DNA from 2 places in the Rhizobium sp. 42MFCr.1 genome. Region 2 is predicted to be linked to the other one. Evidence: predicted binding sites of a transcription regulator. Region 2 holds the regulator's gene; the other holds the start of a gene.
What was found. Region 2 encodes LexA, which represses DNA repair genes until DNA is damaged. Its sites were predicted from a motif close to TGTTCNNNNTGTGTTCNG; they were not measured.
Positions count from the first base shown of each region.

Region 1: a site for LexA is predicted at 9,335-9,352, ahead of C934_RS0119450 (ribonuclease T2 family protein). Genes of this name have one in related genera too.

Region 1 covers NZ_KB897838.1:66-16,053, forward strand. The annotation lists partial or broken gene C934_RS35210 (IS110 family transposase) at 1-168, shown strand, start outside; gene C934_RS0119405 (ParA family protein) at 354-1,067, shown strand; gene C934_RS0119410 (L,D-transpeptidase family protein) at 1,140-2,492, opposite strand; gene C934_RS0119415 (DUF4432 family protein) at 2,725-3,564, shown strand; gene C934_RS0119420 (TIGR01244 family sulfur transferase) at 3,634-3,972, shown strand; gene C934_RS0119425 (RidA family protein) at 4,045-4,389, shown strand; gene C934_RS0119430 (thiamine pyrophosphate-binding protein) at 4,429-6,087, opposite strand; gene C934_RS0119435 (CaiB/BaiF CoA transferase family protein) at 6,084-7,286, opposite strand; gene C934_RS0119440 (DMT family transporter) at 7,305-8,261, opposite strand; gene C934_RS0119445 (alpha/beta hydrolase) at 8,278-9,207, opposite strand; gene C934_RS0119450 (ribonuclease T2 family protein) at 9,366-10,100, shown strand; gene ettA (energy-dependent translational throttle protein EttA) at 10,310-11,959, shown strand; gene C934_RS0119460 (ArsR/SmtB family transcription factor) at 12,126-13,148, shown strand; gene metF (methylenetetrahydrofolate reductase [NAD(P)H]) at 13,153-14,052, shown strand; gene C934_RS0119470 (lytic murein transglycosylase) at 14,564-15,796, opposite strand; gene C934_RS0119475 (glycoside hydrolase family 25 protein) at 15,880-15,988, opposite strand, start outside.
Region 2 covers NZ_KB897844.1:40,380-56,367, reverse strand. The annotation lists gene C934_RS0122325 (LpxI family protein) at 1-809, shown strand, start outside; gene lpxB (lipid-A-disaccharide synthase) at 806-1,987, shown strand; gene gltA (citrate synthase) at 2,017-3,306, opposite strand; gene C934_RS33290 (ComEC/Rec2 family competence protein) at 3,981-4,337, shown strand; gene C934_RS33285 (hypothetical protein) at 4,328-5,008, shown strand; gene lexA (transcriptional repressor LexA) at 5,043-5,759, opposite strand; gene C934_RS0122295 (VOC family protein) at 5,959-6,843, shown strand; gene kdsA (3-deoxy-8-phosphooctulonate synthase) at 6,840-7,685, shown strand; gene C934_RS0122285 (methyl-accepting chemotaxis protein) at 7,706-9,550, opposite strand; gene eno (phosphopyruvate hydratase) at 9,966-11,240, shown strand; gene C934_RS0122275 (FtsB family cell division protein) at 11,386-11,706, shown strand; gene pdhA (pyruvate dehydrogenase (acetyl-transferring) E1 component subunit alpha) at 11,853-12,899, shown strand; gene C934_RS0122265 (pyruvate dehydrogenase complex E1 component subunit beta) at 12,917-14,293, shown strand; gene C934_RS0122260 (pyruvate dehydrogenase complex dihydrolipoamide acetyltransferase) at 14,312-15,652, shown strand; gene C934_RS0122255 (SGNH/GDSL hydrolase family protein) at 15,672-15,988, shown strand, end outside.

The DNA.
Region 1 (15,988 bases), on a different contig from region 2:
GCCGCCTTGCCCGCCATCCGCTTCGATCCAGCCATGAAGGCCGTCTTCGAACGACTGAAAGCGAAAGGAAAGCCCGGAAAGGTCGCTCTCGTCGCGGTCATGCGAAGGATGATCATAATCCTCAATGCCAAAATGAGAGACTATCGAGCAACGGTGATTGACGCCTAACACCGTTGCTTTTTTATTCGTGGCGTCGTGATTTCGAGGGGATGCAAGAAATGTCAGCCGCAATTTCAGGCGCCGTGTTTAGGAGTTGTTAACCATCATTGTAAAGGATGCATTAACCGCACGATGTTTCGGAAAATGCGCGACAGGGCCATAGAGAGGCTCACTTTTCCCTTCGAGGACCGTCCATGCCAGTCATCACTTTCGCAAACACCAAGGGCGGCGCCGGCAAGACCACAGCCGTGCTTCTTCTCGCCACCGAGCTTGCCCAGAAGGGCTATCGGGTGACAATCCTTGACGCAGATCCGCAGCACTGGATCACGAGATGGCATGAAGTATCCGGGCATGTGGCCAACATCTCGGTCATCGATTTCGTGACGTCGGCGTCGTTGCCGCTGCACATATCGGAAAACAAACACAATACGGACTACTTCATCGTCGATCTGCCCGGTGCGCGTAATCCGCTGCTTGCCACGGCAATCGGCCTCTCCGATCACGTGCTGGTCCCGATCCAGGGATGCGCCATGGACGCTCGGGGCGGCGCGCAGGTTCTCGAATTGCTGCAATATCTGGACGAGAAGGCCGGCATCCGTATTGGGCACTCGGTCGTGTTGACCCGTGTCAACTCGATGGTGACCACACGCGCGCTCTCCATCGTCAAGTCGCTGCTGAGCGAGCGCCAAGTGCCGGTGTTGGATACTGCAATCATCGAGCGGTCTGCCTTCCGAGACATCTTTGACTGTGGGGGCACACTGCATTCCCTCGATCCTGCCCGGGTAAGCAACCTCGACAAGGCGCGCGAGAACGCGCGCTGTTTCGCTGAAGAGATCATGGGCAAGGTCCCGGCAAAGCTCCCGGAGCCGGCGCGCAGCACTGGCCCGTTGATCCGCTCAGCCGCCTAGCGGAAACTGTCTGCTAAACAAAAAAAATGCGCCCTTTGCGGCGCATTTTTTTTGGTGGAATGGCAGGATCGATCAGTCGGTGAATTCGACTGTTACGCCCGGCTTGACCATCTTCGCCAGTTCGGTGGCGTCCCAGTTTGTCAGACGGATACAGCCATGGCTCTGGGTCCGACCGATCTTCGATGGTTCCGGCGTTCCGTGGATACCGTAAGTCGGCTTGGAGAGCGCCATCCAGACCGTGCCGACCGGGCCGTTCGGACCCGGCGGAATGTTCAGGATCTTGTCGTTGGCGCCCTGCTGGAAATTGATCTTCGGATTGTAGGTGTAGCCCGGATTGAAAGCTACGCGCTCGACGGTGACCGTACCCGAAGGCGAGGGCGTATCGGTCGAGCCAATCGAGGCCGGGTAGGCAGCAACCAAATTGCCCGCGTTGTCATAGGCAAAGACCTGCTTGCGGCCCTTGTCGGCAATGATTCGCGCGACCGATCCAGCTTTCACTTCGCCAGGATTGACAACCTTGATGACCGTGCCGGGAACCGTGAAGTCGATGCCCGGATTGATTTCCTTCAGGAAGCCTTCGTCCATATGGAAGCGCTCAGCGAGCATTTCCGTCGTCGAGGTGTAGCCGAGCGACGACATCGCGGCCTTGTGTGCGTAGTCCTCGGGGATCTCCGCGACATAGGGGCCAGCGGCATCCGCAGGCGTGATCGTGTAGCTCACCAGCGGCAGACCGCCGGTCATGCGAAGCTGCTCGAGGATGGCGTCCGTATTGTTCGGGTCGAGAGTCTCACCCGTCATCTGCTGGTAGGCATAGATCGCTTTGGTCACGTTCGCGCCCATGTGGCCATCGATCGCACCTGGGGACACGCCGGCGCGGTCGAGGAACACCTGAAGGGCGACGATCTCGGACTTCGACTTGTTCTTGAGCGTGATCACCGGCTCCTGAGGCGGCTTCGGCTGCGCCATCTCCGGCATTTGCTGGTCCGGCTCGATGGAAGCGTAGTTTTCGCCGCCTTGCGGGTAAGGCTGCTCGTCCAGGGGCTGTCGGTCGATCGCAGCGTCACGCGGGATCGAGCCGGTGACGGCGCCGCGTTCGGAATAGCGCGAATCGCCGTAGGGATCGTCGCCGTAGTAAGCGTCGTTATTGTAGGCATCACGCACGGGCGGGCGCGGGTAGTAACCGCGGGCGCGCATTTCGGTCGCAATCACATTGCCATAGGGATCGACCAGTACGCGGTTACCCCTGCGGTCGCGCGCGTAGGCGGCGCCGGATGGTACGTAGTCGAGGATATCGCCGTTCGGCGCCACGAAGACAATGTCGCCCTGGCGTCCGTTGTAAAACTGCTGCGCATCGGCAGAAGGCGCGACAGCGATGGCGAGCACGGCAGCTGCGGCAGACAATCCCGATCTTACAAAGCGATTCACGTCTTCATATCCTTCAGTGACTTGGCCGACACACACCTGCGAATTTTGACGCTAGTGTGGAATTTATGAAATCGTACTGAACAAAAGATAAATATTTGGTGATTTCTCCTTTGCTCATAAACCTTTGGGGTGAACTGCCGGTTCCCTGAAGCGGCATAGCAGCCGCGATTGACGAATGCCGCTGCGAGACATATCGCTGCATCAGTCGCCAGAACCGGGAGGAAGTTGGACAATGATCGAGTTTGCCGCGGCAAGAGGGCCGAAGCTGATGCTGGACGAGACGTCGCAGATGGATATCGGCGGCTGTATCGTCAATGGTGTCGACATCGCTCCCAAGAAGGCGGTCCCCGATGACGGCGACGCGCGCATCTCGCATTCTGTCGAAGGCTTTCTCTTTACCTGCGGACCGGACCATATCCGTCACCGCGAGCCGATTCCGGGTCGCGCAGACGGCAAGGTCTATCCTTTGCATGGATCGGGCCCTGGTCATGCAGCCAGGATCCTCTGGACGAAATTCGAGAATGGGAATGCCGAGTGCCGGGCGGATATCGATATCGTAACGGTCGAAGGCTTGCCGGCTCGAATTGAACGCCATTGGTTCATCAACGGTCAGACAGGCGAGGTCAGTCTTAAAGACAAGGTCGTCAACACCAGCGACAAGGTCGTGCCGACTTTCCTGATGTACCATATGAATATTGGCGGCAAGTGGTTCGATGCCGGCACGCGCCTCGAAGGCAAGATGCTCGAGGGTGGCGGCTTCCCCTGGAATTTTGGTGAAGAGCCGGGTGGCATCTTCTGCGTTAAGGCGCCGGCAACGGACAGCGGTTTTGCCGAGGTGCGTCTTGGCCCGATAGCCGCGATCGGCGGCAAGGTCCTCCGAGTGCGGGTCCTTGCCGAGACGTTGCCGCACCTGCAGGTCTGGCGCAATCAGAAGGCACCTGCCGACGTCCTCGGCATCGAGCCGGTGTCGCATCGCTGGGTATCTCGCTCCGAGCTGGAAGCAGCGGGTGAGTTCATCATGCTGAAGCCCGGCGAGAGCCGAAATTATGCGCTCAGCTTTGCCTTCGTGTGAGTGATCTGCGGTTGACGCTTGGCATGGGGCGGCGTAGTCATTCAGCCCATGATTTCAGGAGGATTAGCGATGGACATTCGCCAAATCGACGACGAATATTCGGTTTCCGGACAGATTTCGGTCGAGGATCTCGATCAGATCAAGGCCATGGGCTTCAAATCGATCGTTTGTAATCGCCCGGACGGCGAAAGCCCGGATCAGACGCCTTATGCCCTGGTCGAAGCGCGCGCAAAGGAACTCGGCCTCGATATCGCACACGTGCCGGTCGGCCCGATGGGCGTCAACGAAGAGGCGATTGCCGGGATGGTCGACGCGCTTGATGAGTTCCCGCGTCCGATGCTCGGCTATTGCCGCTCCGGTGCCCGTTCGACCGCGATCTATCAGAAGACGCAGCACATCCGCGCATAACACAATCACTGACCCGAGTCCGACGCCGCTTCTTTCCAGCGGCGTCTTTCATTTCACCAATAGGAGACAATCATGAGCATTAAGCGCATCGACGTTGGCGCCCGCATGAGCGGCGCGGTCGTCCACGGCAACACGGTCTACCTCGCAGGTCAGGTCGGCGAAGGCGAAAGCGTCACCGAACAGTGCAAGTCGGCACTGGCTGAAGTCGATCGTCTGCTCGCTGCGGCCGGTTCGAACAAGTCGAAGATCCTGCAGACGCTGATCTATCTCTCCGACATGTCCTACTTTGCCGAAATGAACGCTGCCTGGGAAGCCTGGGTCGACCCGGCCAACACGCCGGCTCGCGCTACCAGCGAAGCCAAGCTTGCTGCACCGAAGTACAAGGTCGAGTTCACGGTTACCGCCGCCCTCGACTAAGTCGACGGTGTTGTAATCTCGAAGGCCGGTGGGTTTTACTCACCGGCTTTTTGTTTGGGCAATTTCCGAAAGGGTACGTGTCGGCGTAATTGCTTCCGGATCGAGCCTTACCTCGATGATCGAGGGCTTGCCGCTTGCCCGCGCGCGTTCGAAGGCGGCGGCGAAGCTTTCCGTCGTCTCGACGGTTTCCCCATGGCCGCCATAAGCACGCGCAAGTGAAGCAAAGTCCGGGTTGGTCAGGTCGGTGCCGCTGACGCGGCCGGGATATTCCCGCTCCTGATGCATGCGGATGGTGCCATAGATGCCGTTGTTGATGACGATCGCGATGATCGGCAGGCCATAGCGTACGGCAGTCGCAAACTCCTGGCCGTGCATCAGGAAGCAGCCGTCTCCGGCGAAGCAGATGACCTCGCGTTCGGGAAAGAGCTGCTTGGCCGCGACAGCGGCCGGCAGGCCGTAGCCCATGGAACCTGATGTCGGGGCTGCCTGGGTGTTGAACTGGCGGAAGCGATGGAAACGATGGAGCCAGGTGGAATAGTTTCCCGCGCCGTTGGTGAAGATCGCATCGGGGCGTGTGTTTTCTTCGATCCACTCCATGATCGGTCCCATGTGGACCGGTCCCGGGCCGCTCTGCGGCGGTGTCGACCAGGTGATGTAGGCTTGGTGCATCCGTTCAGTGCGCTCCGCCCATCTGAGTTCGCTTGGCGCCTCGAGATCAGCAAGATCCGCCACGAAGTCACTCGGGCTCGCGCAGATTGCCAGGTCGGGGCGATAGACACGGCCGAGTTCTGAAGGATCGGGATGAATGTGGACGAGCGATTGCTGTGGGTAGGGGATGTCGATCAGCGTATAGCCGGAGGAGGGCATTTCCGACATCCGGCCGCCGAGCAGGATCAGCAGGTCGCTCTCCTTGATTTCCTTCGCCAGCGCAGGGTTGACGCCGATGCCAACATCCCCGGCATAGTTCGGGTGTAGGTGATCAAACAGCATCTGCCGGCGGAAGGAGCATCCGACGGGGAGCGCGAAGCGTTCCGAGAAGGCTTTCAGGTCGGCGACCGCATCCGCATCCCAGCGCGTGCCGCCGACGATGACCATCGGTCGCTCCGCCTTCAGCAGGCGAAGATAGAAGTCGTCAATCTGGCGGCGGCCGGGATGGGCTTCGACGCGCGAATAGCGTTTTGCGCGGGGCGCCTCCACCTCGTCTCGCAGCATGTCCTCAGGCAGTGACAACACAACAGGGCCGGGACGACCGGATGTTGCGATCGCAAAGGCGCGGGTGACGAACTCCGGAATGCGAGCCGCGTCGTCGATCTCGCCGACCCATTTGCTGAATTCGGTGAGGGCGCGGCGATACTCAACCTCCTGGAAAGCCTCCCGCTCGCGGGCATCGCGCTGGACCTGCCCGATGAAGAGGATCATCGGGATGGAATCCTGCCTGGCAATGTGCAAACCCGCCGTTGCATTGGTGGAGCCCGGGCCGCGGGTGACCATGCAGATGCCGGGCTCGCCGGTGAGCCTGCCCCAGGCATCCGCCATCATGGCCGCGCCGCCTTCCTGTCGGCAGACCACCACGTCGATGTCGCTGTCATAAAGCGCATCGAGGACGGCAAGGAAACTCTCGCCGGGTACGCAGGAGAGGCGTTTCACCCCATTTGCTTTCAGGGCCTCGACGATCAGTTCCCCGCCGGTCTTCTTCATGATGCTCTTTTCCCCTCCAGTTCGGCGAGTTCCGCCAGAACTTCCTCCTGATGCTCTCCCAGCCTCGGGCTCGGCCGCTCGTAGCGCAAAGGCGTTTGCGACAGCACGACCGGCGTCCTCACACCGGGAATGACGGTACCCTTTGCGTCGGCGAGATCTACCCGCAACCCACGCGCCTGGATTTGCGGATCCTCAAACATTTCTTCGATTGTATTGATCGCACCGGCCGGAACCGCATCCGCCTCACAGGCTTTCAACAGGTCGGCTTTCTGCCATTTCAGCGTTTCGGTGGAAACCAGCTTGCGTACCTCGTCGCGGTTCGCGACTCGCGCCTTGTTCGTGGAATAGCGTGCATCGTCGGCAATGCCCTGGAGGCCGAGGATCGCGCAGAGGCGGCGGAACTGGCCGTCATTGCCCACTGCGAGGATCAGATAGCCATCGGCGGCGGGGACGACTTCATAGGGCGAGATATTCGGATGCGCGTTCCCAAGCCGGGTCGGGGCTCGGCCAGAAACGAGATAATTCATGTTTTGGTTGGCGAGCACGGCGGATTGTACGTCGAGTAGCGCCATATCGACCAGCTGACCTTCGCCGGTCTTCTGCGCGTGGATGAGGGCGGCCTCGATGGCTGCGACGGCATAAATACCGGTAAAGACGTCGGCGATCGCGACGCCCGCTTTCATCGGCTGTCCGTCCGGCTCGCCGGTGATCGACATGAAGCCGGACATGCCCTGAACGATATAGTCGTAACCTGCCAGGCTGGCATAGGGACCGTTCTGGCCGAAGCCGGTGATCGAGCAATAGACAAGCTTCGGATTGATCTTTTTCAGGCTCTCATAATCGAGACCGTATTTCACAAGGCCGCCGAGCTTGAAGTTCTCGATGACGACGTCGGCCGTGGCGATAAGGCGGCGGACGAGGGCCTGATCCTCTTCGCGCTTCAGGTCGGCGGTGATCGAACGCTTGCCGCGGTTGGCAGCGTGGTAATAGGCCGCAGAGAGGTTTTCGCCGTCGGCACCTTCGACAAAGGGGGGCCCCCAATGCCGCGTGTCGTCGCCTCCATCGGGGTTTTCGACCTTAATCACGTCGGCACCGAGATCGGCCAGCATCTGGCCCGCCCATGGCCCGGCAAGCACTCGCGCAAGCTCGATGACGCGTATGCCTGATAGCGGCGGTTTTTGGAGCTGATTGTCTGTCATGTTCCTCCCACGATCAGATCAGGGCGCCAGGGCCGATTGAGGTGTATCGGATACGGGCTTCGATGCAAAGCGGCGCTCGCGCCAGATGATGTACAAGCCCGATGCGATAATGATCAGGATACCGACCCACTTGAGCGCATCCGGAAAGTCATCGAATACGAGCCAGGCGAAAAAGGTCGCCGACACGATCTCGAAATACTGCAGTGGTGCCAAAATGGAGGCAGGTGCTGCACGATAGGCATAGACGCCGAAGATGCCGGCAATGGCCGCCGTGACACCGACGCCGACCAGATAGAAGTAGCCCCGGCCATCCGGCATCACCGCGTCGAAGATGTCGGAACCTGTGCCGCTGCCAAAGGCAAGCAGGATCGCGCAGAACAGCAGACCCCAGATGCCCATCTGAAGCTGCATCGCCCACGGATCTTCTCGGTGCGAAAGCACGCGGGTCATCAAGGCGAAGATGGCGATGCAGAAAGCGCTGACGACGGGCAGAAGCGCGACGTAGCCGACCTCTTGAAAGCTCGGCTGGATAATCAGCATCGCGCCGAAGAAGCCGACGCCGCAGGCAATGTAGCGGCGCCAGCCGATCGTCTCCTTGAGGAAGATACTGCTCAGGATCGTCAATATGATCGGCTCGACGAAGAAAATCGCGATGGCGTCAGCAACCGGCATGAACTTCAGCGTCGTAACAAAGGAGACCATGGAAATGGTAATGATGGCGCCTCGGATGGCGTGAAAGATATTGGCTCGCCAGGAGAAGGTCTTCCAGCTTCCTCGCCAGACAACGATCGGTAACATGCAGAGAGCCTGCACCACAAAGCGGGCGGCGGTGATTTCCGCTGCAGGAATCGTAGCGATCGCGAGCTTGGAAAAGATGTCGATGATCGGGGACACCAGCACCGACAGGAACATCAGGAGAATGCCGGTCGAAACCTCCGAAGCGGAGGCAGAACGGGACGAAATGCCATTGCTCATCGCGAAACCCTTCAGTTCAGGATCTTGCGATCGCTTCGTCGCACCAGTCGGCGAATGCGGCGATGGCCGCGTCCGCTCCAATTTCATTCAGCGTTTCGTGGCGCATGTCCTGATATATCTGTGTCCTGATACGGGAGAAGCCGTGAGCTTTCAAATGCTTTGACAGCCAGATCACCGCTTTTCCGTTATCTGTTGCCGGATCCTGTCCGCCACCGACAAGGTGGATCGGCGTGTGCTTCGGCAGCCGGTCCAGTTGCGCCTCTTGTGGTGCGCGAAACGTCATCTCGAAAATATCGAGCCAGAGCGACACGGAAGCATCGAAGCCACACAGAGGGTCAGCAATGTATTTGTCGACCTCAACAGGATCGCGGCTTAGCCAGTCGAACTCGGTTCGACGGTTGGCAATGGACTTCCCCCAGGTGCCGAAGGTGAGCTTCGGTAGGATGCCGCTTGGAACATCGGAGCCCTTAAGGGCTCGTTCTGCCAACAGGACCGCCTGGGCGGCCCGTCCCGATAGGCCCGGGTTGAAATTCGAATTCCAGACGGCAATGGCGTCATATTTCTCCGGATAGGTGATCGCCGCGTTGAGCGCGATGAGCCCGCCCATCGAGTGCCCGAAGAGGATGACGGGGAGGCCGGGATATTGCTTTACGGCAAGCTCGCGGACAGAGCCGACATCGTCGATAACCTGTCGCATGCCGTTGCGGCGGGAAAAACGCCCGATTGGCGCATCCGGGCCAGTCGTTTCGCCGTGCCCACGGTGATCGAAGGCGAACACATGGTAGCCGCGGGCTGCCATCGCTGCCGCAAAACGGGAGTAACGTCTGGAATGCTCGGCCAGCCCATGAGACACAAGGAGAATTCCGCGTGCCTCGGATTGCGCCGGCTCATGATGAAAGGCGAGTGAAGCGTCCGCCGTTTCAAGGCGTTGCGTTTCTGCGAACATCATATCCTCCCGTTGCCGGGAGAAGACCAGATCGGCCGTGAAAAGCAACACGCCCAGATATTTATGCCAAGGGATTTTTCGTACCCTACGGATTGAGGGTTGTGAAAACAAACGCGGCGTGATTTCCTGTTCATGAATTGTTCTTTGTGGGGGTGAGAATGAGCAATCCATTTCTGCGCATGGCTGTAGTCTTGATAGGAATTGCGGCCGCTGGCGTTGCGGGAGCCCAGGACGGCGGCGGAAGGACGCGCTTCATTCTGGCGGCCAGCTGGCAACCCGCGTTCTGTGAAACCAACCAGCGCAAGCCGGAATGCCGCAGCCAGACCAGGGAGAGGTTTGACGCGACCAATTTTTCGCTGCACGGGCTCTGGCCGATGCGGAAGGACTATTGCGACGTCTCTGGTACCCTGCGGAGCGCCGACAAGGACGGCGAGTGGGGGAGGCTGCCTGAGGTAGAGCTTTCGGCGGAGACCAAGACAGCCCTCGATAAGGCGATGCCCGGTACGCAATCCGGCCTGGAGCGGCATGAGTGGACCAAGCACGGCACCTGCACGAAGATGAGCGCCGACGACTATTTCAGCGCGTCGGTTCGGTTGATCAACGAGCTGAACGCCTCGGCAGTCCGCGATCTGTTCGCGACCAATATCGGCAAGCCACTGACGGCGGAGGCGATCAAGGCGGCTTTCGACAAGAGCTTCGGCCCCGGTGCCGGCGATCGCGTCAAGATGAGCTGCCGACGGGCCAGCGGAGGCCGCGTTATCAGCGAACTTACTATCGGGCTGTCGGAGGGCGCGACATCGAACGAGCAAGCAAGCCTTCGTGACCTTATCCAGGGGGCAGGGCGGACGTCGTTCGGCTGCAATGAGGGCGTCGTGGACGCTGCAGGGTTCTGAGACTGCCTCTCATCGAAAACGAGCCTTCGTCCGTCCACGCGCCGCGACTAGCTGCGCCTTGATCATGCGACGCTACGGTAGAGGAGCGTGCCGAGTTCGGCTATGAATGCTGCAAAAGCCTCTGGTTTTTGGCCGCCGCGCGTTGCTCCTTGGCCCCAATTCGCCTAAATAGCGGCAAAACTCAAATTCCCGCGCGGAGCGAATTATCTATGGCACGTCAGTTCATCTACCATATGGCCGGCCTCAACAAGGCGTACGGCAACAAGAAGGTGTTGGAAAATATCCACCTTTCTTTCTATCCGGATGCCAAGATCGGTATCCTCGGCCCGAACGGTGCTGGTAAGTCGACCGTTCTGCGCATCATGGCAGGCCTCGACAAGGAATATACCGGCGAGGCGTGGCTCGCCGAAGGCGCTACCCTTGGCTACCTCGCGCAGGAGCCGCAACTCGATGCGTCGAAGACGGTCCTTGAGAACGTCATGGAAGGCGTTGCGCCGAAGAAGGCGATCCTCGATCGCTACAACGAGTTGATGATGAACTATTCCGACGAGACCGCGGAAGAGGGCGCCAAGCTCCAGGACGTCATTGACAGCCAGAATCTCTGGGACCTTGAAAGCCAGGTCGAAATGGCCATGGACGCGCTGCGCTGCCCGCCAGGCGACTCTTCGGTCGAGAAGCTCTCCGGCGGCGAAAAGCGCCGCGTGGCGCTCTGCCGCCTGTTGTTGGCGCAGCCCGACCTGCTGCTGCTCGACGAACCAACCAACCACCTCGACGCCGAGACGATTGCCTGGCTTGAAAAACATTTGCGCCAATACCCCGGCTCGGTCCTGATGATCACCCACGATCGCTACTTCCTCGACAACGTCACGGGCTGGATCCTCGAACTCGACCGTGGTCGCGGTATCCCCTACGAGGGCAACTACTCCGCCTATCTTCAATCGAAGGCCAAGCGCATGCAGCAGGAGGGCCGCGAAGAGGCCTCCCGCCAGAAGGCGATCAGCCGCGAGCAGGAATGGATGGCCGCCAGCCCGAAGGCCCGCCAGGCAAAGTCCAAGGCGCGTATCCGTGCCTATGACGAGTTGGTCGCGGCGGCAGAGGCCCGTCGCCCCGGCGATGCGCAGATCGTCATCCCGGTCGGCGAGCGCCTTGGCCAGGTGGTCATCGAAGCCGAGAACCTCACCAAGGGCTACGGCGATACCGTGCTCATCGAGAACCTCACCTTCAAGCTGCCGCCCGGCGGTATCGTCGGCGTCATCGGTCCGAACGGCGCCGGCAAGACGACGCTGTTCCGTATGATCACGGATCAGGAAAAGCCCGATAGCGGCGAGATCCGTATCGGCGAGACCGTTGATCTCGGCTATGTCGACCAGAGCCGCGACGCACTCGACGGCAACAAGACGGTCTGGGAGGAAATCTCCGGCGGCAACGACATCATCAAGCTCGGCAAGCATGAAGTGAACAGCCGTGCCTATTGCGGCGCCTTCAACTTCAAGGGCGGCGACCAGCAGCAGAAGGTCGGCACGCTTTCCGGCGGTCAGCGCAACCGCGTTCACCTTGCCAAGATGCTGAAGGCCGGCGGCAACGTCATCCTGCTCGACGAACCGACCAACGACCTCGATACGGAAACGTTGGCAGCACTCGAGGATGCGCTCGAAAACTTCGCCGGTTGCGCCGTCATCATCAGCCACGATCGCATGTTCCTCGACCGTCTGGCGACGCACATCCTCGCCTTTGAAGGCGACAGCCATGTCGAGTGGTTCGAAGGCAATTTCGAAGACTACGAAAAGGACAAGATGCGCCGTCTCGGTGTCGATTCGATCAATCCGCATCGGGTGACTTACAAGCGCCTGACGCGCTGATCACCCAATATCGCGTTGGAGACCTGGAAGCCCCGGTTCGCCGGGGCTTTTTTGCGCGCGTCGATGTCGTGATCCGAGCAGCTAATTTCGTGAACGGAGGGAATTGCGGCTTGCCACGCCCAATCGTTTCACATAAAGATATCTTTATATGTTGATTGGATCGAGTATGGGTGAGCCTATCAGACTTGGATTGGATGCATTGGTGGACGTCCTCAGGGCGGCCGGCGAGCCGACGCGTCTTCGCCTGCTGGCGCTCCTTGCAGCAGGGGACCTGACGGTCACCGATCTTACAGAAATCCTTGGCCAATCCCAACCACGCATCTCTCGCCACCTCAAGCTGCTTGGCGAAGCGGACCTCATCGACCGTTACCAGGAGGGCGCTTGGGCCTATTTCCGGCTTCGGCAGGATGGCAAGGCGGCCACGTTCGTGCGTAGCCTGCTGGCTCATGCCTCCGAGAACGATGCTGTGATCCTGCGTGACAGCGAACGGTTGGCGGCGGTCAAGCGCCAGCGGGCCGAGCGGGCACAGGCCTATTTCAGCCGCAATGCCGCCGAGTGGGACGAACTTCGCCGTCTGCATGCCGCTGACGAAGAGGTCGATGCCGCGGTCATTCGGCTGCTCGGCAGCCAGCCCATAGACTCGCTTCTCGACCTCGGCACCGGAACGGGTCGCATCCTCGAGCTTCTATCTGGCCTCTATCGCCGGGCGATCGGCGTCGACGCCAGCCGCGACATGCTGAGCGTGGCGCGCGCCAACCTCGACAAGTCAGGGATTACCAAGGCATCCGTCCGACACGCCGATATCCTGAACCTGCCGTTCGAGGCGCAGGATTTCGACGTGGTGACGATCCACCAGGTACTGCATTTCTTCGACCAGCCCGAGATCGCGATCGGCGAGGCAGCGCGCATGCTGCGGCCAGGCGGGCGGTTGGTCATCATCGATCTTGCCCCGCATGGGCTGGAGTATCTTCGCGACGAGCATGCGCATGTTCGCCTCGGCTTTTCGCATCAGTCGATGTCCGACTGGCTGCGCAAGGCTGGGCTGGATGTCGAGCAGGTCGTCGATCTTCATCCGGGTCATGAAAGCGGGCAGGGGCTCACCGTCACTGTCTGGCTTGCGCGCGACCCCCGGCGCCTTATGGCCTCCGCAGCGAGCGAAGGCGCCGAACCCATACTTGCCGGGAGATAATCATATGGCTTTGAACAGCGACGCGCGCCGCAAAATCGGCATTTCCTTCGAGTTCTTTCCGCCTAAGTCGGAAGAGATGGAAGGTCAGCTGTGGAATACGGTCACCGATCTGCAGGACTGGAATCCCGACTTCGTATCGGTGACCTATGGCGCCGGTGGCACCACCAAGGCGCCTACACTGGCGACTGTCTCACGGTTCCTTTCCGAAACCCCGCTCGCCACGGCGTCGCATCTCACCTGCGTCGGCGCGACGAAGGACGAAACGCATAGCGTCATCGACAGCTTCCGCAAGGTTGGCGTGAAGCATTTCGTGGCGCTGCGTGGCGATGCTCCGGGCGGCGTTGGCGCGCCCTATCAGCCGCATCCCGGCGGCTATGCGAATGCGGCGGCATTGGTTGCCGGTCTGCGTGAGATCGGCGATTTCGAGATTTCGGTGTCGGCCTACCCGGAAAAGCATCCGGAAAGCCGCGATACCACCGCCGACATCGAGATGCTGAAGCAGAAGGCGGATAACGGCGCGACCCGCGCGCTGACGCAGTTCTTCTTCGATAACGACAATTTCGAGCGCTACCTGGAAAAGGTGCGGGTTGCGGGCATCAAGATCCCGGTTGTGCCGGGCATCATGCCGATCCAGAACCTGACGCAGCTGAAGCGCTTCGCCGGTGCCTGCGGCACGGTCATCCCTGCATTTCTCGATGAACGCTTTGCAGGCTACGACGACAAGCCGGAAGAAAGAGCCAAGGTTGCCGCTGAGGTTGCCGCCGAACAGATCGAGGATCTGGCTCGCCGCGGGCTCACCGATTTCCACCTTTACACGATGAACCGGGCGCCGCTCGTTTCGGCCGTGCTGACCAATCTCGGCTTCACACGGGAAGGCGCCAGCAAGGCTGGCGCTGCCGCGTAGGCTGCTCCGTCAGTGACGACAAAAAGAAAAGCGCATCTCCTCGTGGGATGCGCTTTTCTGATTCATTGAACTGTTTCGCTACTCAGGAGTCTCGGTACTGTTCGCTTGCCTCGGCGTTCAGATGAAAAGCATTGTCAATACAAATGCAAACGCCGCGCTGACCAAAAGGACATTCAAGGATTGTGTAAGTCCCATGTCTGTCTCCTCGCGTTAACAGTTGCGATAATATGTCGTGATTGTGTCGCTTGGAAAGCGGATTTTATATTGCGCTGCGGCGAAAATGTCACATTGCGGCCGTGATGCTTTCTTTAATTTGTTGAAATCGCAAGATAAATCTCCGTGGAAAAATATTCACAGATTTTAACCGGCCGTTAAGGTCGGCGATCCAGCCTTCACACTTGCGGCAAGATGAAGGCTTTGCCTGAAGCGCCTGAAACCATGGAACAATCCCCGAAAATGAAAAGGCCGGGTGCGAAACCCGGCCTTAAAGTGCTCGCTTGAGGAAACGTGATCAGAGCGAGTTGAGGAGCGTCGGCGTTGCCCAGCCATCGGCGGGAATACCGAGACGCTGCTGCTCCTTCTGGATGGCGACGCGCGTGCCTGAACCAAGGATGCCGTCGACCTTGCCGACGTCGTGACCGAGCGTTCCGAGCTTGGTCTGCAGTTCCTTCATCTGGTCGTTGGAAAGTCCCTGTTCGGGCGTGCCCTTGAGATAGGTCTCAGCGCCGGCAAGGCGTGTCGCGAAATAGGCGGCCGAGGTCGTGTAGATGAACGACTTGTTCCATTCGAGATAGATCTGGAAATTCGGATAGGCAATGAAGGTCGGGCCAAGGCGACCCTGCGGCAGTATCAGGTCGCCATGCAGGTTGCCGAAGCTCGTGTTGCCATCGCGCGGCTTGACGCCAAGGGCGAACCACTCACCGGCCGTCAGTGGGCCACCGATACCGGATTTCTCCCAGGGGAGGTTCTCGGGAAGCGTGACTTCCTGGATCCACGGCTGGCCCTTCTGGAAGCCGAGATGCTGGATGAACTTGGCCGCAGTCAGAATGGCGTCGGGGCCGCTCTGCTTGAGGCGGACGTGACCATCGCCGTCGCCGTCCATGCCATAGGCGACTATGTCACGAGGCAGCATCTGGACCTGGCCGATCTCGCCGGCCCAGGCACCGGTGTTGGTTGCCGGGTCGAGGTCGCCATGCTGAACCATTTCGATGAGGGCGATCAGCTGCGGACGGAAAAGCTCCGGACGGCGGCAGTCGTGAGCCAGGGTCACGAGGGCGTTGCGGGTGTTGAAGTCGCCCTGTACGGCGCCGAAGTCGGTTTCCATCGCCCAGAAGGCGGTGATAACCCCTGCGGGTACACCAAATTCCTGCTCAGCACGGGCGAAGACATCTGCGTATTGCTTCATCTTCTGGCGGCCAATGTCGAGCCGGCCCTGGCTGACAGTGCGTTGCGAGAATTCCAGGAAAGTCTGCTTGAACACGCCCTGAGCGCGGTCGCGGCTCAAGACCTTCTGGTCGATCTGTGCGCCTTCCAGAGCCTTGTCAGCAGCTTCGGCCGATGCGCCCGCTGCGATGGCGTCGGCCTTTACGCCGGCCAAGAATTCGCTGAGGTCGCCGTCACATGCTACCGCCGGTGTCTGCGAAGCCGGGGCACTCGGTGCCGGCGTCTGCGCGGCTGCGCCGGTCGCCAGACCGGCAGCGAAAAGGAGTGCAAGTGCCGTGCGGCTTGCGGGCGAGACGTACATAGTTTCGATCCTCGTCATAAAATGGAATTTCCGTCGATTTCCCAAATGATTGTGACGGAAGCAAGAAAGACGAGGCGACGTTACTAAGAATTTGTGTCCTTTGATACAGCCGCTACCCAGTTGTGCCAATTCTGGGTCGATCCGGCAAAGACATTGATGTCCGTTGGACCCTTGATACCGGGGATGACGCCC
Region 2 (15,988 bases):
TCGCCACCGCGGCGCGGCAAGCAGGTGAAAATCCCTTTATTATCGCTCTGAAGGACGAGGCCGATCGCTCTTGGGAAGGCTTTGACCATGCGGTTATCGGGGTCGGAGATTTTGCCGCTCTCAGTCGGATATTCGAAGGCAACGGCATCGACCGCGTCGTGATGTCTGGTGGTGTACGCCGGCGTCCGGAATGGCGCGAAGTGCGGCCGACGCTGAGGACCCTCGTGAAATTACCGTCGACAATCCGGACGCTGCTCGCTGGTGGCGACGATACCGTGTTGCGGATGGTCATCACGCTGATCGAAGAGAATGGGCGCCGGGTCGTCGGCGCGCACGAGATCGCACCGGATCTGCTGGCATCGGTCGGTCCGCTGGGCGCTGTGCGACCAAGCCTCGATAATGCGAAGGACATCGCGCGAGCCGCAGAAGCAGCGGATGCGCTCGGCAGGCTGGACGTCGGTCAAGGGTCGGTGTCGGTCGGCGGTCGCATTGTCGCGCTCGAAGGCGTGGAAGGCACGGACAGCATGCTGGAGCGTGTCGCCGAGCTGCGGTCGGCGGGGCGAATTTCTCAGCGCCGCAGCGGCGTGCTGGTGAAACTGTGCAAACCGCAGCAGGATATCCGCGCGGACCTGCCATCGATCGGCATTTCGACGATCGAGAACCTGCAGAGAGCAGGACTTGCCGGAGTGGCTGTGGAGGCGGGCCGCTCGCTCATCCTGGAGCGCGACGCCGTCATCAAGGCTGCCGATGGAGCCGGTATCTTTGTATGCGGACTGGATAGGGGATTGCCATCCTGGGGGCTGGCGTGAGCGAAGCTTCACTGAGAGTTGCCATTGTTGTTGGAGAGGTTTCGGGCGACCTCCTGGGTGCCGACCTGATCGCCGCTCTGAAACGAAAGTTTCCTGGCGACGTGGAACTCATCGGCGTTGGCGGCGAGGGGCTGGAGGCGCAGGGTCTGCGCTCGCTTTTCGATTTCGCCGACCTTCAGGTCATGGGCATCACCCAGGTGCTTTCGAAGCTGCCGCGGCTCGTTCGGCGTATCGGTGAGACGGCGTCGGCCATCATCGCCGCAAAGCCTGATGTGCTTATTATCGTCGACAGTCCTGACTTCACGCACAGGGTCGCAAAGCGTGTTCGCACGGTGCTGCCCAGCTTGCCTGTCGTCAACTACGTTTGCCCCAGCGTATGGGCGTGGAAGGAATACCGGGCGCAGCGCATGCTCGCCTATGTCGACCATGTGCTCGCTGTGTTGCCATTCGAACCGGACGTGATGCGCAAGCTGGGCGGGCCGCCGACAACTTATGTCGGCCACCGCTTGACAGCCGATCCCAACCTGTTGGATGCACGACGCCAGCGCGCGCAGACGAAGCCGCGAAACCAGGCCGACCGCAAGACAGTCATGCTTCTGCCGGGTTCGCGCTCGTCGGAGATCGCCAAGCTGCTGCCACACTTTGGCGATGCCATTAGCGAGTTGGTAGCGCGCAACGGCGAGATGCGTATTATTTTGCCGACGATGCCACGCCGCGAAGCCATGATCCGTGAGCTCGTCAAGGATTGGACGGCCAAGCCGGAGATCGTGACGGGAGCCGAGGCGAAGTGGCGAGCGTTCACGGAGGCCGATGCCGCCATGGCTGCCTCCGGCACTGTCGTGCTTGAGCTGGCTTTGACGGGCGTTCCCTGTGTTTCGGCGTACAAGACGGACTGGATCATCAGGCTCATGACCAGCAAGATCAAAACGTGGAGTGCTGCGCTTCCGAACTTGATCGCCGATTACGCTGTTGTGCCCGAGTATATCAACGACGTGGTCCGAGGCGGCAGCTTCGCTCGCTGGATGGAGAAGCTTTCAGCGGATAGCCTGCCACGGCAGGCAATGATGCAGGGCTTCGACGTTCTCTGGCAGAGAATGCAGACCGAGAAGCCGCCGGGAGAACATGCGGCAGAGATTGTTCTCGACGTTCTCCAAAAGAAAAAGCCCGGTCATTTCTGACCGGGCTTTTTGCTGTCTGTGATCGCCGATTAGCGCTTGGAAACCGGCACGTAGTCGCGCTCCGGTTCGCCGACATAAAGCTGGCGCGGGCGACCGATACGCTGCTCCGGATCTTCGATCATCTCGTTCCACTGGGCAATCCAGCCGACCGTACGGGCCAGGGCAAACAGCACGGTGAACATAGTCGTGGGGAAGCCCAGGGCTTTCAGCGTGATGCCGGAGTAGAAGTCGATGTTCGGATAGAGCTTCTTCTCGATGAAGTATTCATCGGTTAGGGCGATGCGCTCGAGTTCCATCGCAACTTCGAGCAACGGATCGTCCTTGACGCCGAGTTCGCCGAGAACCTCATGCGTCGTCTTCTGCATGATCTTGGCGCGCGGATCGTAGTTCTTGTAGACGCGGTGACCGAAGCCCATCAGGCGGAACGGATCGTTCTTGTCCTTGGCGCGGGCGATGTATTCCGGAATGCGGTCAACAGTGCCGATCTCAGTCAGCATGTTCAGCGCTGCTTCGTTGGCGCCGCCGTGTGCCGGGCCCCAGAGGCATGCAATGCCGGCTGCGATGCAGGCAAACGGGTTTGCACCCGACGAGCCGGCGAGGCGGACGGTCGAGGTCGACGCGTTCTGCTCGTGGTCGGCGTGCAGGATGAAGATGCGGTCCATGGCGCGGGCCAGAACCGGATTGACCACATATTCCTCGCAAGGAACTGCAAAGCACATGCGCAGGAAGTTCGACGCGTAGTCGAGATCGTTCTTCGGGTAAACGAAGGGCTGGCCGATGTGATACTTGTAGGCCATGGCGGCCAGCGTTGGCATCTTGGCGATCATACGCAGGCTTGCGACCATGCGCTGATGCGGATCGGTGATGTCGGTGGAGTCGTGGTAGAACGCCGACAGCGCGCCGACGCAACCGCACATGACAGCCATCGGATGTGCATCGCGGCGGAAGCCCGTGAAGAACCGGCTCATCTGCTCATGCACCATCGTGTGATGCGTCACGCGATAGTCGAAGTCCTTCTTCTGGGCTGCGGTCGGCAGTTCTCCGTAGAGAAGCAGGTAGCAGACTTCGAGGAAGTCCCCGTGCTCGGCGAGCTGCTCGATCGGATAGCCGCGATGCAGCAGTACGCCGGCGTCACCGTCGATATAGGTGATTTTCGATTCACAGGACGCGGTCGAGGTGAAACCAGGATCGTACGTGAAGGAAGCCGTGTTCTTGTACAGGGCGCCGATATCGATGACGTCAGGACCGATGGTGCCGCTCTTGACGGCGAGATCGACTGATTTGTCACCGATTTTCAGTGTTGCGCTTTGTTCCGTCATTATGATCCTCCAAACTGGCGGTTGGCGCCATAAAAGCGCCATAGGGTTAAGCGTCGTCGATGATTGCTATATGATCGCGCGCCTAATGCCAAGTTACCGTGACGCCATTTTGTGCATCGCAGTATCAACTTTTGGGCACTTCTGCGATGACCCCTGCGCATAGCAGAAGCTGATGATTATCCTTAGCTTTTCCGGCTTCCGATTTTCCTTCAGATTTCAATCGATTATTCTTGCTTGGAAGCCCGTTAGCTTTCATTCTGGTTGTACGGGCGGCTGTTTTTGGGCGCAATGCATGCCGGGGTTGAGGCCATTGGAGGTGAGGGAAGCCACACCCGGCGCGGACGCGTTTGGGCGCGCGCCACAGCCTTCTTTTCTCGTGCCACGAGTTCCTGCGGAACCTCCGCTAACTTTCCGGACGCAATCCTTCGTGCCGTGGCCGACACGGATAAGGACTGCGTCGGATCGTTGTACCGTGTGGCTTCGTCTCGCCGTGGCAACGGAGATAGAGCATGGGCGGTTCTTCCTGGTTTCGTCCGTCTTCGCTGGGGCGGGCGCGATCCTCTGGTTCGTGCTTGGAAGTGCCCCGGCCGAGCTCCGGATGTCGTTTGCGGCGACGCTTGCCCTCGTCGCCGGTTTACGCGATCTGGTCAAGAAGGCCGCCGCACGAACATCCCTTGCTGCAGGTCGCCGCAGTAACGCCCGTCGTTTTCATCATATGCTTCTTTGGTGGCATCCTGCTGACCGCGATGATCGGCGGCTTCTCGACCGCGCTTTTCGCCGTCGAGCACTTCCACCGGCTCAACGCTTATGGTCTGCCGGCAAATCTCATGGCCATGCCGGTGGTCTCTTTCGTGGTGATGCCGATGGGCATGCTCGCTATGCTGCTGACACCTTTGGGCCTCGACGTCATTCCATGGAAAATTGCCGGTTTCGGGCTCGACATCGTGATCGCCATTGCCCAGATGGTCTCGACCTGGGCGGCAATATCGATATCGGCAGATTGCCGGGTTGGTATTTTCCTGTGGCGGTAGCAGGGTTCCTCTTACTTGCCCTTCTGCGCTCCAAGATCCGCTACCTCGGCGCTGGCATTGCGGCGCTGGCAACAGTGCTTGTTGTGGTTGCGCCGAGCGAACCGCCGCCCGACATGGTCATTGCCGAAGACGGCAATCTCGTCGCGATTGTGAGAGGACAAGTCCTTGCACCGAACCGGCCGCATCCGCCTGACTTCATTTTCGACCAATGGCGAATGGCGCTCGCCGCGGAGCGAGATCAACCACCGCAATTGTTGGAGGGTGTCAACGCTATCAGGCGGCGGGACATTCAAGGCAGATCGGAAAGGTTATCTGCCGTGGAATTGCGCAATGCCCGCGATGCGTTACGTCAGGCTGCGACGAGCGCTGAGAACCGATTTGTATGCCTGAAAGGCGTCTGGTGCACAGCCACGCACGATAGCGGCTACGTCGTGACGATCGTCGAAAATCCCGCTTACTTCGGCGCTGCCTGCGATACGGCCGATATCGTCGTGACACCCGCTCGCCTCCGCACGACGCGGTGCCGGTCGGGCGCACTTTTGTTCACCGGCGAAAACTTGCGTCGCTTTGGTGCCGCTGAGGTAAGGATCGACGATCAAGGTAGCCCCGTCGTCACGACGGCCTATACGAGGCTCGACCGCCCTTGGATCCGCCATCGGGCGTATAATTAGCGAAGCGGCACCTTTGACGGCGAGCCGCTTGCCTTCAATGATAGCGGCGAATGAGGCCGACAAGCTTGCCCTGGACCTTGACACGGTCAGGCCCGAAAATGCGCGTCTCGTAAGCCGGGTTTGCCGCCTCAAGTGCGATGGAGGCGCCTTTCCGGCGGAAGCGCTTGAGCGTCGCTTCCTCATCATCGACAAGCGCAACAACGATGTCGCCGGCATTGGCGGTGCTGCCGTTGCGGATGATTACCGTGTCGCCATCAAAGATGCCGGCCTCGATCATCGAGTCGCCCTTGACCTCAAGCGCATAGTGCTCGCCTGGGCCAAGCATGTCCGCCGGAACCGTGATGTCATGGGTATTGTTCTGAATTGCCGAAATCGGTACGCCGGCAGCAATCCGTCCCATGACCGGTACAGAGGCAGGACCGCCGTTGTCAGCCTGCGGCGCTGGCTTCGGCGCCACAACTGGCTGTGGTTTGCCGAGGCTGCCTTCGATAACGCTCGGCGAAAAACCGCGGCGGGGCTGCAGGCTCGGGTTATATGCCTCGGGCAGTTTGATGACTTCCAGAGCGCGGGCTCGATTCGGCAGTCGGCGAATGAAGCCCCGTTCCTCCAGCGCGGTAATCAGCCGGTGGATGCCTGACTTCGACGCGAGGTCCAAGGCATCCTTCATTTCATCAAAAGAAGGGGGGACACCGGACTCCTTCATTCGCTCGTGAATGAAGAGAAGAAGCTCCTGTTGCTTGCGCGTCAGCATCGAAGTTGAACCCCAGAGTCGTGAAACAAAGACAGAACAGACACTATATGTTCCATATGTGTTCCGCAAGTACCTAAATTTTCGTAAAACTTGCCTGCAACTTGCTGAGTTTTTGCGTCTCATTTGACCGAAAGCGTAGAAGGGGGTTGCATTGTCCTGTTGCCCGGCGCACATCTTCGCAAATTCCGGAGAAGTTGCCATGAGCGAAGCGCATCCGCTGGACCACATCGTGCTGCCGGTTCCAAATATCAGGCTCTCGCGCGAGCGTCTCGGAAAGCTGGGATTCACCGTCGCGCCCGACGCCCGGCACCCGTTTGGGACCGAGAATGCCTGCATATTCTTCGCCGACGAAACTTATCTGGAGCCTCTCGGGGTCGCCAATGCCGAACTGCATGAAGCTTCGGCGCAGAAAGGCAATGTCTTCACCGCGCGGGACCGTGCCTTTCGATTCCGATGTGGAGACGATGGGCTGTCTGCCGTGGTCTTTGCGACGGCGGATGCCGATCGCGACCATGCCCGGTTTCTGTCCGAAAAGATCAATGGCGGCGAGATGCTGCAGTTCGAGCGGCCGATGAAGATGCCCGATGGCTCGGAGGTGACGGCTGCATTTAAGCTCGCCTTTGCAGTTGACCTGCGCGCTCCAGATTTCTTTTTCTTCACATGCCAACGTGTCAACCCGCTGCCAGCCGACCGGAAAGCCCTGCAAGTGCATGCAAATGGGGTGGTTGGGATCGCAGAGATCGTGCTTGGGGCACCCGACCCCAAGGCGTTTGGACCATTCCTGCGCGCCGCCGCCCACAGCTTGGGAACGACCAATGAGGCCTTCGGTGTGAGTGTGACAACTCCGAATGCCAGAGTGAGTGTTCTCTCCCCGGATGGACTGGACGCCTACTTCGACATCCCTGCGCCTTCCGACGATCGCGGTCTGCGTGGTGTTGCCATCGTTTTCAAAGTAGGCGATCTCGCCGTGACAGAAGCGCAATTGGCTGCTAACGGGATGACCTATACGCGCAAGAACAATCGAATTCTGGTGAAGGCCGCGCCCGGACAGGGCGCTCTCTTCGCCTTCGAGGAGAAACGATGAGCCAGACAAATTCCGAAGTCGTGGTCGGCGAAGGCGCCGGCCGCGTCACCTTTTCGAATTCCGGCAAGCTGTCGCTGATTGCCGGGCCTTGTCAGATGGAGAGCCGCGAGCATGCCTTCATGGTCGCCGGTGTGCTGAAGGAACTCTGCGACAAGCTTGGTCTCGGCCTCGTCTACAAGTCCTCCTTTGACAAGGCGAACCGGACGTCGCTGTCAGCGCAGCGCGGTATCGGCCTCGAAACGGCGCTTGAAGTGTTCGCCGATCTCAAGAGGGAATACGGCTTTCCTGTCCTGACCGACATTCATACCGAAGAGCAGTGTGCCGAGGTGTCCACCGTCGTCGACATCCTGCAGATCCCAGCTTTCCTCAGCCGTCAGACCGACCTGCTCGTTGCCGCCGCCAAGACCGGCCGCGTCATCAACGTCAAGAAGGGGCAGTTCCTCGCGCCCTGGGACATGAAGAACGTTCTCAACAAGCTGAATTCGAGCGGAAATCCGAACATCTTGCTTTGCGAACGCGGTGCTTCCTTCGGCTACAATACGCTGGTCTCCGACATGCGATCGCTGCCTGTCATGGCGGCGATGGGCGCCCCCGTGGTCTTCGACGCCACGCATTCGGTCCAGCAGCCGGGCGGGCAGGGCGGTTCGAGCGGAGGGCAGCGCGAGTTCGTGGAGACGCTCGCGCGTGCGGCGGTCGCTGTCGGCGTCGCTGGCGTATTCGTGGAAACTCACGAGGATCCTGACAATGCGCCTTCGGATGGTCCCAACATGGTCTATCTGCGGGATATGCCGCGGCTTCTCGAAAAGCTGCTGGCCTTCGATGCGATTGCCAAGGCGGGATAAATGGATGGACGTGCACGCCGTCAACCGGCGAGCGCCAACCTCGTCTTTGTGGGACATGCCGATCCTGCCGTCCTCTCCGTGCCTTCGAGAGCGAAGCGGGAGAGCAGGTGATTGAGGTGTAGCGCCTCGTTGCCAAGCTCGCGGCAGGCTGCGCTGGTTTCCTCCGCCATCGCGGCGTTTTGTTGGGTGACGCTGTCCATGGTGTTGACGGCGGCATTGACCTCGACGAGCGCGGTCGTCTGTTCAGAGGAAGAGCGCACGATCGCCTCGATCAGCGTCGTCACCTTCAGCACCTGCTGATCGATACTGTTCAAGGCTTCGCCGGTGCGGTTCACCAAGGCAACGCCGGTTGACACCTGACTGGACGAAGTCTCGACCAACTGCTTGATTTCCTTCGCCAGCTTGGCAGAGCGGCCGGCGAGGTCGCGCACTTCTTGCGCCACGACGGCAAAACCCTTTCCGGCCTCGCCGGCACGAGCGGCCTCAACACCAGCATTGAGCGCGAGCAAGTTGGTCTGGAAGGCGATCTCGTCGATGACGTTGATGATTTCGCCGATCTGCACGGATGATGCTTCGATCTTCTCCATTGCAGCTACGGCCTCGTGCACGACAGTTGCCGAATAGCTGGCGCTTTCCTTCGTCACCGTCATCATCGCGTTTGCTTCATGGGCGCGTTCCGACGAGTTTTTGACCGTAACCGTGATCTGATCTAGCGCCGAGGCTGCCTGCTCCAGCGATGCGGCCTGATGTTTCGTTCGCCGGGCCAGATCATCCGTGCTTGTTGCGATTTCGCTAGTGCCAGTCCTGACCGTAGTGGTTGCCGTCGCGATATCCCTCATTGTGCCGGAAAGCGTGCGAACGCTCGAATTGAACTGCTCGCGTAGCCTCTCGTAGTCTGGCGCGAACGCTTCGTTGAGCTGGACGGTGAGGTCGCCGCGGGAAAGACGGTCCAGGCCGCGGCTCAGGCTCACGATGATGCGTTCGCGGCCGGCATCCTCATCAGCCTTGGAGGCGGCCAGCGCCGCATCGCGCTGGGCTTGGGCCTGGCGCTCCGCATCCTGGTGTTCGCGGATTTTGTTCCGTTCTTGCGCCGATTCGCGAAGCACGGTGACGGCGCGTGCCATTTCGCCAATTTCATCGACACGGTGGCTGAAGGGGACTTCCTTGGAATAGTCGCCGCCCGCCAGGATCGCCATGTAGTCGCGCATCGCCGAAAGTGGCACGATGGCGCGCCGGCGGAAGGCGTAGAGGCCGCCAAGAAGCAGGCAAAGCGAGACCGCCGCAGATGCAACCGTGATCGCCGAGAGAATGCTTGTCTGTTCGGCCGCGTCTTTTTCAGCCTTTGCCAGGAAGGCGTTCGCCATATCAACGAGCTCGTTGACCGCCGTTTCGTGGATATGAAAATTGGTCGCAAGCTTCTCGAAGGCTGTCGGGATGACCGCAGAGTCGTCGTTAAGGATGGCGGGCGCGAGTTCGTCCTGTATCACCTTCCAGAACGCATCGCCTTTGATGAGGACGTCGTTCAGAAGTTTTTCCTTGAGGTCTGCGCTGAGCGCGGTTGCCTGCCAATACTTGCGGCGATCCTCATAGGCGGGCTTCAGGACATTTTGAATGCGGTCGATGTTCTTTCCGGCGACCTCCGGGCGCTGCACCGCCTCGAGTGCAAGCATGTAGGATTCAACGATATAGAGGGGCGGCGGCAGAATATCGGCAACGAGATCCTTGCCGTAGACGATTTGCCGGTACATCTCGCCGTTCACGCGTAGCTTATTGAAGGCGTAGTTTTGTATGCCGATCGAAGCAATGAGCCCGGTGGCGACGACCACCGCGAAGATTGCAAGGCTTCGTGCAATATTGAGTTTCATCCTATGCCCCGTAAATAGTAAATAGTGAACGACGTCGTTTCTGAAACCATTGGAAATTTTCGAGCAGCAGCTATGGATCGTGACAGGCGGCCTGGCCGCATAAGGAAGCGCATCATGCAATAACGCCTGCCGAAGAAGGTGCTATTTCCTTTCGGCCGTTAACTATAAATATGATTGGTTACTGGTCGATAAATTTACAACCAGCTTGAAAGTCAAAATTTATATTTCCAAAACTTCAGGTTTTGAAAGTTGATAAGCGTTGTCTCTAACCAACGGCCGGGCGTGCCTTCAAAGGCCTGACATATTCACCCGTTAGGGCCGTGGCATGCCATCTGTCGTCAGTGTGGCATTGTAATTTGTGTGCCTTCGATTAAACAGGCTTCCAACGTTATCACCCACCGAGCAGGAAGAACCGATGACTGCAATTACCGACATTATCGCCCGCGAGATTCTCGACAGCCGTGGCAATCCGACCGTCGAAGTCGATGTCTATCTCGAAGACGGCAGCATGGGCCGTGCGGCGGTGCCGTCGGGCGCTTCCACCGGTGCTCACGAAGCTGTTGAAGTTCGCGATGGTGGCAATCGCTATCTCGGCAAGGGTGTTGAAAAGGCTGTCGAAGCCGCCAACACCGAAATCTTTGACGCGATCGGCGGCATTGATGCCGAAAACCAGATCCAGATCGACAACATCATGATCGAACTGGACGGCACGCCGAACAAGTCGCGCCTCGGCGCCAACGCCATCCTCGGCGTATCGCTCGCGGTTGCCAAGGCTGCTGCCCAGGCTGCCGGCCTGCCGCTCTACCGTTATGTCGGTGGCGCCAGCGCCCACCTGCTGCCGGTCCCGATGATGAACATCATCAACGGTGGCGCGCATGCCGACAACCCGATCGACTTCCAGGAGTTCATGATCCTGCCGGTCGGTGCCGATTCCATCCGCGAAGCCGTTCGCATGGGCTCGGAAGTATTCCACGTCCTCAAGAAGGAGCTGTCGGCTCAGGGCCACAACACCAACGTCGGCGATGAGGGTGGTTTCGCGCCGGGCCTGAAGAGCGCCCCTGAAGCCCTCGACTTCATCATGAAGTCGATCGAGAAAGCCGGCTACAAGCCGGGCGAAGACATCTACCTCGGCCTCGACTGCGCTGCGACCGAATTCTTCAAGGACGGCAAGTACGTTCTCGAAGGCGAAGGCCGCACGCTGGAATCGGGTGCCATGGCTGAATACCTTGCCCAGCTCGCCGCCCAGTATCCGATCGTCTCCATCGAAGACGGTATGGCTGAAGACGATTGGGACGGCTGGAAGGCACTGACGGATCTGGCCGGCAAGAAGGTCCAGCTGGTCGGTGACGATCTGTTCGTCACCAACTCGGCCCGTCTGCGTGATGGTATCCGCATGGGCGTTGCCAACTCGATCCTCGTCAAGGTCAACCAGATCGGCTCGCTGACGGAAACGCTCGACGCCGTCAACACTGCGCATAAGGCTGCCTACACCGCAGTCATGTCGCACCGTTCCGGTGAAACCGAAGATTCGACGATTGCCGATCTGGCGGTCGCCACCAACTGCGGTCAGATCAAGACCGGCTCGCTGTCGCGCTCGGATCGCCTGGCCAAGTACAACCAGCTGATCCGCATCGAAGAGGGTCTCGGCCCGCAGGCCCGCTACGCCGGCCGTTCGATCATCCGCGGCTGATCAATCGCGCCTGAATTGAGCGACTTGGACCCGCGTCTACGAAAGGCGCGGGTTTTTTCGTGCCCGATTTTTCATAGTCAACGGACAGTTAATCTCTGCCCGGTAGTCTTCAGCGCATCGAGGTAATGCGTTCGAGCGTGCGTTTATGTGGACAAAGCATCACAAGAAGAAAAAGATCGGTCGTTTCGTGGTTCCCGCGATGACGGTCGCGTTTCTCTCCTACTTCGGCTATCATTGCATTCATGGTGATTACGGTCTGCGGGCAACCGAGGGGTTCGAGCGCCAGCGGATAGCGCGCGAAAGGGAGTTGGCGGTTCTGAAAGGCAAGCGCGAGCATCTTGAAAAGCAGGTCGCGCTGCTGAGCGACGGTTCGATGGACAAGGACATGCTGGACGAGAAAGCGCGTCTTCAGCTTAATGTTTCTCGCGCCGACGAGATCGTCATATTCAATCACTATTCGAATTAACCGAAATTCAGTTAATCGAAATAAAGCGTTATTTATCAGTGATTTACTGATGAATACGAGCCATGCATTTATGGCATTGCTGTGGCTAAATTTCTTCCCTATGGTGTGCGCCACCAAAGAACCGACAAACCCATAGGGAGGGTTGAATGGCGCCGCGAAAAACCGCGACCGTTTCCAGCCGTAAAACTAGCGCAAAGCCGGCAAACAAGGCCTCGAATGGTGGTCCTGTCGCTGATTTCACGCGCGACGAGGAGCTCAAGGCCTACCGCGAAATGCTGCTGATCCGCCGCTTCGAAGAGAAGGCCGGGCAGCTCTACGGCATGGGCTTCATTGGCGGTTTCTGTCACCTCTACATCGGTCAGGAAGCTGTCGTCGTCGGCATGCAGATGGCGCAGAAAGAAGGCGATCAGGTTATCACCGCCTATCGCGATCACGGCCATATGCTGGCGACCGGCATGAGCGCGCGTGGCGTCATGGCCGAACTGACCGGCCGCCGTAGCGGTTATTCGCGCGGCAAGGGCGGCTCGATGCACATGTTCTCGAAAGAGAAGCATTTTTACGGCGGTCACGGCATCGTCGGCGCCCAGGTTTCGCTTGGAACGGGTCTCGCTTTCGCCAATCGCTACCGCGGCAACGACAGCGTTTCCGTCGCTTACTTCGGTGACGGTGCTGCGAACCAGGGCCAGGTCTACGAGAGCTTCAACATGGCTGCTCTCTGGAAGCTCCCGATCATCTACATCGTCGAAAACAACCGTTACGCCATGGGCACCTCGACTGCCCGCGCGACCGCGCAGTCGAACTACTCCCTGCGTGGCTCCGGCTTCGGCATCCCCGGCATCCAGGTCGATGGCATGGATGTCCGCGCCGTAAAGGCCGCAGCCGACGAAGCCCTCGAGCATTGCCGCTCCGGCAAGGGTCCGATCATCCTCGAGATGCTGACCTACCGCTATCGCGGTCACTCGATGTCCGACCCGGCGAAGTACCGCACGAAGGAAGAAGTGCAGAAGATGCGCTCCGAGCAGGATCCGATCGAGCAGGTGCGTGCGCGCCTCCTTGAGAAGGGTTGGGCCTCGGAAGACGATCTGAAGGCGATCGACAAGGATGTCCGCGATGTCGTTGCCGACAGCGCCGACTTCGCCCAGTCCGATCCGGAGCCGGATGCATCCGAGCTCTACACTGACATTCTGCTCTAATCGGGGAGGGACGACCCATGCCAATCGATATTCTCATGCCCGCCCTCTCTCCGACGATGGAAGAAGGCACGCTTTCCAAATGGCTCAAGCAGGAAGGCGACACCGTCAAGTCTGGTGACGTGATCGCCGAAATCGAAACCGACAAGGCAACGATGGAAGTCGAAGCCGTCGATGAAGGCGTCATCGGCAAGCTCCTGGTTCCGGCCGGCACGGAAAATGTGAAGGTCAATGCCAAGATCGCGGTCCTGCTTCAGGACGGTGAATCGGCGTCCGACATCTCTGCCGCACCTGCCGCGCAGCCCGCACCTGTCGCTGCCGCTCCGCAGGCGGAAGAAAAGCCTGCTGCTGCTCCGGTTCCGGCGGAGCCGAAGGCTGCCGTGCCGAACGATCGGGAAATTCCGGCAGGTACGGAAATGGTCTCCATGACTGTTCGCGAAGCGCTTCGCGATGCCATGGCCGAAGAAATGCGCGCCGACGACAGCGTCTTCGTCATGGGCGAAGAAGTTGCCGAATACCAGGGCGCCTACAAGGTCACCCAGGGTCTTCTGCAGGAATTCGGCGCCCGCCGCGTCATCGACACCCCGATCACCGAGCACGGCTTTGCCGGCGTCGGCGTCGGTGCTGCCATGTCCGGTCTGAAGCCGATCGTCGAGTTCATGACCTTCAACTTCGCCATGCAGGCGATCGACCAGATCATCAACTCCGCCGCCAAGACGCTCTACATGTCCGGTGGCCAGATGGGTGCTCCGATCGTCTTCCGCGGCCCGAACGGTGCAGCTGCCCGCGTCGGTGCCCAGCACAGCCAGGACTACTCGGCATGGTACAGCCAGATCCCGGGCCTCAAGGTCGTCATGCCCTACACGGCATCCGACGCAAAGGGTCTGCTCAAGGCTGCCATCCGCGATCCGAACCCTGTTGTCTTCCTCGAGAACGAAATCCTCTACGGTCAGCATTTCGATGTGCCGAAGCTCGATAATTTCGTTCTCCCGATCGGCAAGGCTCGCATCCATCGTCCGGGCAGGGACGTCACGATCGTCTCCTTCGGCATCGGCATGACCTATGCCACCAAGGCCGTCGCCGAACTCGAAAAGATCGGCATCGATGCCGAGCTGATCGATCTGCGCACGCTGCGCCCGATGGACCTTCCGACCGTGATTGAATCGGTCAAGAAGACCGGCCGTCTGGTCACCGTCGAGGAAGGCTATCCGCAGAACTCGGTCGGCACCGAAATCGCTACCCGCGTCATGCAGCAGGCCTTTGACTACCTCGATGCGCCGGTTCTCACGATCGCCGGCAAGGACGTTCCGATGCCCTACGCCGCCAATCTCGAGAAGCTCGCACTGCCGAGCGTCGCCGAGGTCGTCGATGCCGTAAAGGCCGTTTGCTACAAGTAACAAGGGGAGGGTATTTCGATGCCTATCAACATCACGATGCCTGCCCTCTCTCCGACGATGGAAGAAGGCAATCTGGCCAAGTGGCTCGTCAAGGAAGGCGACACGGTCAAGTCGGGCGACATCATTGCGGAAATCGAAACCGACAAGGCAACGATGGAAGTCGAAGCCGTCGATGAGGGCACGGTTGCCAAGATCGTCGTTCCTGCCGGTACGGAAGGCGTCAAGGTCAATGCCTTGATCGCCGTGCTTGCTGCCGATGGCGAAGATGTATCCGCTGCTGCAAGCGGTGCAGGCTCTGCCGCACCGGCGCCGAAGGCTGCTGAAGCCCGGAAGGCGGAAGCAGCGCCGGCAGCACCGGCTCCGGCTGCTGCCGCACCGGTTCCGGCAGCGGCACCTGCAGCCGCTCCCGCGGGCGGAAATCGCACCTTCTCCTCGCCGCTTGCGCGTCGACTGGCCAAGGAATCCGGTATCGATCTCTCGGCCATATCAGGCTCCGGCCCTCACGGCCGCGTTGTCAAGAGCGATGTCGAAGCGGCCGTGTCAGGTGGTGGTGCAAAGGCTGCTCCGGCTGCTGCTGCTCCACAGGCTGCCGCACCGGCTCCTGCTGCAGCCCCGAAGGGCGCATCGGACGAGAGCGTTCTCAAGCTGTTCGAACCGGGCTCTTACGAGCTCGTGCCGCATGATGGCATGCGCAAGGTCATCGCCAAGCGCCTCGTCGAGTCCAAGCAGACTGTGCCCCACTTCTACGTCACCGTCGATTGCGAGCTCGATGCACTGATGTCTCTGCGTGCCCAGCTGAACGATGCCGCTCCCCGCAAGGATGGTGTGCCGTCCTACAAGTTGTCGGTCAACGATATGGTCATCAAGGCTATGGCGCTGGCTCTGCGCGATGTTCCGGATGCGAACGTCTCCTGGACCGAAGCCAACATGGTCAAGCACAAGCACGCCGATGTCGGCGTTGCCGTCTCGATCCCTGGCGGCCTGATCACCCCGATCATCCGCAAGGCCGAGGAGAAGACCCTGTCGGCCATCTCCAACGAGATGCGTGATCTCGGCAAGCGCGCCAAGGATCGCAAGCTGAAGCCCGAAGAATACCAAGGCGGAACCAGCTCGGTCTCCAACATGGGCATGATGGGCGTCAAGCAGTTCGCAGCCGTCATCAACCCGCCGCATGCGACGATCCTCGCAGTCGGCGCAGGCGAGCAGCGCCCCGTCGTCAAGAACGGCCAGCTGGCTGTCGCAACCGTGATGACGGTCACGCTGTCGACCGACCATCGCTGCGTCGACGGCGCGCTTGGTGCGGAGTTGCTGCAGGCGTTCAAGGGCTACATCGAAAATCCGATGGGTATGCTCGTCTGAGACCGGAGCGGAGGCGGAAATGACGAAGACCGTTCTTTGCTATGGTGACTCGCTGACTTGGGGCTATGACGCCGACACGATCGGACGTCATGCCTACAAGGATCGTTGGCCAAGTGCGCTTCAGGCGGCACTCGGCAACGAAGTGCGGATCATCGCCGAAGGATTGAATGGGCGAACCACCGCCTTCGACGACCATCTCGCCGACTGCGACCGGAACGGCGCACGCATCCTTCCCACGATTCTGCAGAGCCATGCGCCGCTTGATCTTGTCATTTTGCTGCTTGGCACCAACGACATGAAGCCTGTCGTGGCGGGTTCGGCCTTTGCCGCCTGCCA